Corallococcus sp. EGB: one gene and its partner. The protein of the gene in region 2 interacts with the protein of the main gene of each other region in a pairwise test. Links are inferred from orthologs where the notes say so. Each region holds a gene or a part of one and is shown on either strand. Other genes may lie near its edges.

Region 1 (3,092 bases), 390 kb from region 2 along the record:
CGAGCCCATGAGGGCGGCGGCGGTGAGGCCCTGGGACAGGAGGGCGGCGGAGGCCGGCATGCTCTGGTGCGTGGCGCGGGCCTGGCGGGACAGGTCCCCGGTGGTGGCCAGGACCAGGCGCAGGTCCGACGCCTTCAACAATCCACTGACAAGCTCATCAGGCATAGGGCTGGTTAGCGTGCCCCACCCGTTCGCGCCCGCCAATGGAAGAGGGACGGAGACAGGACGCCCGCCTGGAGGCCAGCAGTCAGGGCGGGGGGCTCGCATCGCGCGGGCTTATGAGTCGGTGTTCCCCGGCTGCCACGGGTGGGGCCAGCGGATGCGGAAGAAATCCAGCCGGCGAGACGGAACGGCTATAAACCGCCTGCTGGCCGTAGCACCCAGGCCCTGACTTGGGCTCGCGGGGGTCTTCCACCCCACCCATCCGCGCGCCCCGCTGGAGACTCGATGAGCACCCAAGCCACCGCCGAAGCCATCACCGACCGGACGCCCCTGCTGAAGTCGCGGCTGGGCTCGTTCCTCGCCGTGGTGCCCCTGAGCATCTGGGTCATCAACCATCTGTGGGACAACCTGTCCGCGTTCTACGGCGCGACGGCCTGGGAAAAGTCGGTGACGGAGTACGCGAACCCGTTCGCCCAGGCGTTCACGTTCATCATCGTCATGCTGCCGCTGCTCATCCACGCCGCGTGGGGCGTGCTGCGCATGTTCAGCTTCAAGCCGAACAACCTCGCGTACAACAACTACGGCAACCTCAAGTACCTCGTGCAGCGCGTGGCCGGCCTGGGCGTGCTCGCGTTCCTGGGCGCCCACATCTGGCTGGCCTTCCTGCACCCGCGCCTGGTGGAGGGCCACGCGGAGCCCTTCATGGAGATCGCCCGGGAGATGCACTTCCACGGCCCCACGCTGGTGGTCTACCTGCTGGGCACGCTGGGCACCGCGTACCACCTGGCCAACGGCCTGCAGACCTTCGCCATGGGCTGGGGCATCTTCGCGAGCGACCGCTCCATGCGCCGCTTCGAGCCCATCTCCATCCTCATCTTCCTCGTCCTGCTGGCCATGGCCTGGGGCACCATCTACGCCCTCTACACGGCGGGCGCGGCGTACGGCCCGGCGGGCCTGGACGTCGGCTGAAGCGGGCCTGGGTCCATCGCCGGGACCGAGAGGTCCCGGCGCCTGAAAACACGACCGGCCGCCCCTGGCATCCAGGAGCGGCCGGTTCGCTTTTCAGGGGAGAGGCCCCAGGGCGTTAGAACGGGATGTCGTCGTCCGCGCCGCCGGGGTTGCCGCCCATGCCGCCGCCGTCGTCCATGCCCATCGGGGGCGGCTGGCCGTAGTCGTCGCGTCCCTGGGAGTAGCCGCCGTTGCCCTGCTGCTGCCGGCGCCCGCCGCCGCTGCCGCCGCCGTAGCCCTCACCGGCGTCACGGCCGCCGAGGAAGGTGACGGAGGTGGCGACGACCTCGGTGGTGTAGTTCTTCTTGTTCTCCTTATCCATCCACTCGCGCGTCTGCAGACGGCCTTCGACGAAGCACTGCCGTCCCTTCTTGAGGTACTCGCCGCACAGCTCCGCGAGCTTTCCCCAGACGACGATGCGGTGCCACTCGGTGCGCTCCTGCTTCTGGCCATTCTTGTCGTTCCAGCTCTCGCTCGTCGCGATGCGGAAGTTCGCCACGGCCTGACCGCCCGGGGTGAAGCGCACCTCGGGGTCCGCCCCGAGGTTGCCGATGAGAATGACCTTGTTCACGCCTCCAGCCATGTTTCCTCCCGAAACCAGGCCCACCAAGGGCCCGGCACAACCCGCGGGGCTACACGCCCCGACAGGTTCTTCAGCCCATAGCATCCACCACTGACATTCCCCTGGCGAGAAACCGGCCGGGGGTGTCAGGGCGCACGTCCGCCTGCTCCCCGGGCGGGAAGCCTCAGGGATTCCAGGGCGTTGGGCGTGGAGGGAGCGGGAGGAGCGGTGCGCCCGCCCGGACGCCTGCGGTCCGGGCGGGGGAGACGTCGCGGGAAGCCTACCCGCCCGGGCGGAGGACGCCGGAGGCAGGGACCACGTTGGGCGTGGCGGAAGCCGGCGCCACCACCTGGACGGGCTGGGCGCGCTGGGAGGCGCGGGCCTCGGCCGTCTTGGTGGTGAGCGTGGAGTCCAGCCCCCTGGCGAAGGCGACGAGCTGCGGATCCGCCCCGCCGGAGCCCAGCTTGCGCAGGGACTTCCAGAACGGGTGGGTGGTGTCGCCGGTCTTCAGCAGCCCCTGGGCGAGCAGCGGCACGCTCGCGTCGCGCTCGGCGGGGCTGGCGGCGCGCAGGGCCGCGACCAGCTCGTCCGGGGCGGTGCGGGCCACTTCCCCCAGGCCGTCCACCAGCTCCTCCTGGGCCTGGGGGTCCTGGGCGGCGCCGGCCGCGCGGCACAGCTCCAGCACCCGGGCCAGGGCCTCCGTGTTTCCGCCGGAGGCCAGCTCCACCATGCTGCTCACGCCGGGCACGCCCACGGACAGGGCGCGGGCCACCTGGCGCAGGCGGCCGTAGACGTCATCCGTGGCGGAGTAGCTGTCCAGCAGCGTGCGGGTGCCCAGGTAGTCGTGCGGGTTGGACTGGTAGAGGCCTTCGGCGAGCACGGCGCGCACGGCGGGGTCGCGCTCGCTGCGCCACGCGGTGCGCAGGAAGCCGATGTTGCGTTGATCGCGCTGCTTGCCCAGCTCCAGGTAGGTCTTCACGCGGTTGGCGATGTCCGGCAGACCGCCCTGCGCCTTCTGGCCTTCATTGAGGGCGGCCAGCGCGTTGCCCGGCCCCAGCGTGGAGCCGGTGGCGGCCACGGCGGCGCCCAGGGCGTCCATGCCCGCGACGACGGGGCCGGCGCGGCCCGCGTAGTCGTTGACCATGATGGAGAAGGAGAACTTCTCTCCGCCCGCGGACTGCACGTAGCCGCTGAGCGCGGAGACGCCCTCCAGGGTGCCCGTCTTGGCGCGCAGCCGGCCCACGGCGTCCGTGCCGTCGAAGCGGTATTTGAGCGTGCCGTCCTTGCCGGCGATGCCCAGCGAGGACAGGTACTCCGGGGCCAGCGGGAAGCGCTCGTACATGTGGCGCAGCAGCCGGTC
Region 2 (3,264 bases):
ATCGACGCGGAGCTGGCGAAGCGGCCGTTCCTCGCGGGCAATGACTTCTCGCTCGCGGAGGTCTGCTGGGCGCCGTACATGGAGTACCTCTTCATCGTGGGGGAGAAGGACCTCGTGGCCCCGTACAAGAACGTGATGGCCTGGTGGGACCGCGTGTCCAACCGCCCGTCCGTGAAGAAGGCCCACGGCCGCTAGTCCCCTCGCACGACCTCGTGCCCTCCGAGAGGGCGCTTCGGGCCTCTTCCGCCCCCTGGCTGCCAGGGCGGGAGGGGCCCTTCGTGCTTCCAGAGGCAAGAGGAATGTCAGACGCCCCGGGCACAGTGGATCCCGGGTGCAGGAAGGGCGGGCCGGGGACGTCGGCGGCAAGAGGGCGGTCATGGAGCAAGAGCACTTCGCGCTGGGTGGTTTTCCGCAGGGCCCGTCAGGCGCCCCCTCTCGCGGTTCCATTCCGCTGCGGACGCGGCGTACGGAAATGGGAAGGGACGTGGCGCAACGGGAGCACGCCGCTACAGTGCGCCCCGTCGTGAGCGCCTCCCCTGCCCAACTTGCGTCCGTCGCCGTGGGGCGTCCCGTGCGCGGGGAGTTCACCTACCTGGTGCCGGAGTCGCTCTCCGACAAGCTCGCCCCGGGGCAGCGCGTGCTCGTGCCCTTCGGCCGGGGCATGGCGCTGGGCTTCTACCTGGGGCCCGCGAACGCGCCGGTGGAGGGCGGCGTGCGGCTCAAGCCCATCCAGCGCGTGCTGGAGGACTCGCCGTCCCTGCCCAAGGACCTCATCGCGCTCCTGCGCTTCACCGCCGAGCACTACCGCTATCCGCTGGGCGAGGTGATCCGCGGCGCGCTGCCGCCGGGGCTCTCCACCGCGGTGGAAGAGAAGGAGGCCCGGCCGGACATCCAGTTCTTCGTGGAGGCGCTCGTCGCGGAGGTGCCGCCGCAGCTGGCCCGGGCCCCCGCGCAGGCGGCGGTGCTCCAGTACCTCCTGGCGGTGGGCGGGCGCGCGCCGCTGGAGGAGGTGACGCACGCCATCCCCGGCGCCCGCGAGACGCTGAAGAAGCTGGCCACGCGCAAGTTCGTGAAGTGGGTGGAGGTGACGCTGCAGCCGGGCGTGCGCGAGGGGCTGGTGCAGAACCGCCCGGACCGCCTCACCCCGGAGCAGGCCCTGGCGGTGAAGGAGCTCCAGGGCGCCGTCGACGCGGGCGGCTTCCAGCCGTACCTCCTGCACGGCGTCACCGGCAGCGGGAAGACGGAGGTGTACCTGCGCGCGGTGGAGCACACGCTCGCGCGCGGCCTGGGCAGCCTGGTGCTGGTGCCCGAAATCGCGCTGACGCCGCAGCTGGTGGGGCGCTTCCGCAGCCGCTTCGGCGGGGACGTGGCGGTGCTGCACTCGGGGCTCAAGGACCGCGAGCGGCTGTTCCACTGGCAGGCGCTGCGCAAGGGCACGGTGAAGATTGCTGTCGGCGTGCGCTCGGCGGTGTTCGCGCCGGTGGAGCACCTGGGGCTCATCGTCGTGGACGAGGAGCATGATCCGTCCTTCAAGCAGGACGAGAAGCTGCGCTACCAGGCCCGCGACCTGGCGGTGGTGCGCGGCAAGCAGGCCAGCGCGGTGGTGGTGCTGGGCTCGGCCACGCCGTCGCTGGAGACGCTCCAGAACACGCGCTCCGGCCGCTACAAGCTGATCGAGTTGAAGAACCGCGTGGATGACCGGCCCATGCCCTCCATCAACCTGGTGGACCTGCGCGTGGAGCGTCCTCGCGAGGGCCAGGTGACGGAAGAGGCGCCCATCCTGAGCCCGCAGATGCTCCAGGCCATGGAGGAGACGGTGGCCAAGGGGCAGCAGGTCATCCTGTTCCTCAACCGCCGCGGCCACAGCACCATCCTCCTGTGCGAGGTGTGCGGCCTGTCGCTCAAGTGCCACGACTGCGACGTGTGCATGACGCACCACCGCTCCCAGAACCGGGTGGTGTGCCACTACTGCGGCGTGGCGTTCCCGGTGCCGGACCGCTGCCGCGAGTGCACGGGCCCGCTGCTCAAGCTCGGCATCGGCACGGAGCGCGTGGAGGCGGAGGTCCTGGAGCGGATGCCGCACGCACGCGTGGCGCGGCTGGACCGCGACTCCGCGACGAGCGCGGAGAAGCTGACGGAGCTGCTGGCGTCCTTCGCGCGGCGTGAAATCGACGTGCTGGTGGGCACGCAGATGGTGGCCAAGGGCCACGACTTCCCGGGCGTGACGCTGGTGTGCGTGGTGATGGCGGACACGTCCCTGGCGATTCCTGATTTCCGGGCCGCCGAGCGGACCTTCCACCTGTTGACCCAGGTGGCGGGGCGCGCGGGGCGCGGGAAGGACCCGGGGCGGGTGCTGGTGCAGACCTACAACCCGGACGCGGAGCCGGTGAAGCGGGTGCTGGCGCACGACTTCGACGGCTTCTCCAAGCAGGAGCTGGAGTGGCGCAAGGCGCTGGCCTATCCGCCCTTCGCCCGCATGGCGGCCGTCCGGCTGGAGGGGGAGCACCCGGAGCAGACCGCGGGGGTGGCTCGCTTCCTGGGGAACCTGGTGGGGCGACACATGCCGCCGGCGTCGGCGGGCGTGCGCCTGTTGGGGCCGGCCCTGGCGCCCATCGCCCGCATCCGGGGCAAGACGCGCTGGCAGTTGCTCCTGAAGGCGCCGACACATGCGGCGCTCGCCCCACTGCTCGCCCGGCTGGAGGCGGCGTTGGCGGATGTGCCCAACGGAGTGAAGGTCGTGATCGACGTGGATCCCGGGGCCATGCTGTAGACTCCCGGGCTCCCCCATGGGCGCCTCGGTCCTCCTCGTACACGACGACATCGCCACCATCGCCGCCGTCCGGCGACTGCTGTCCCGCGAAGGGCACGAGGTCATCCTCGCGACCTCCGCCGCGGACGCGCTCATCGCCTTCGGGCATCACCTGCCGGAGCTCATCGTGCTCGCGCCGGGCGTGGAGAGCGGGCGCGGGCACGTGGTGCTGGAGGAGCTGGTGCTGCACCCGGACGGCCACAAGGCGCGGGTGCTGCTGCTGAGTGAGTCCATCGAGGGCTTCAGCGCGCCGGTGGCGCCGCTGCCCCTGGACGGCCCCAGCTTCGTGACGCTGGTGGACACCTTGATCCGCGCGCCGGCGGAGGCGGATGGCTGGCGCGTGGTGGAGAACCGGACGCTGCAGGAGCCGGCGAAGGGGGGCGCGCCCTCGGACGAGGACTGGCACGTGACGTCGCCGCGCTCGGTGGGCGGGGACCCCGCGCTGGCGAACGCGC

What was found.
Region 1: the proteins of priA (region 2) and KYK13_RS04865 interact in binary tests that used the Escherichia coli proteins (3 or more experiments, as listed by UniProt). The link is inferred for Corallococcus sp. EGB from one-to-one orthologs.

The regions. Positions count from the first base shown.
Region 1 is NZ_CP079946.1:1,183,367-1,186,458, reverse strand. The notes cover bases 1-2,784. They hold KYK13_RS04865 (single-stranded DNA-binding protein), read right to left. Parts: upstream 1,754-2,784; coding sequence 1,247-1,753; downstream 1-1,246. Other genes in these bases: dacB (D-alanyl-D-alanine carboxypeptidase/D-alanyl-D-alanine-endopeptidase), read right to left, coding at 2,013-2,784; KYK13_RS04870 (succinate dehydrogenase), read left to right, coding at 448-1,131; KYK13_RS04875 (Hsp33 family molecular chaperone HslO), read right to left, coding at 1-165. Outside these bases: more of dacB, read right to left, coding at 2,785-3,092. UniProt on the Escherichia coli protein: Plays an important role in DNA replication, recombination and repair. Binds to ssDNA and to an array of partner proteins to recruit them to their sites of action during DNA metabolism. Acts as a sliding platform that migrates on DNA via reptation.
Region 2 is NZ_CP079946.1:1,575,987-1,579,250, forward strand. The notes cover bases 166-3,121. They hold priA (primosomal protein N'), read left to right. Parts: upstream 166-472; coding sequence 473-2,770; downstream 2,771-3,121. Other genes in these bases: KYK13_RS06475 (glutathione S-transferase family protein), read left to right, coding at 166-195; KYK13_RS06485 (response regulator receiver protein), read left to right, coding at 2,787-3,121. In the rest of the region: more of KYK13_RS06475, read left to right, coding at 1-165; more of KYK13_RS06485, read left to right, coding at 3,122-3,264.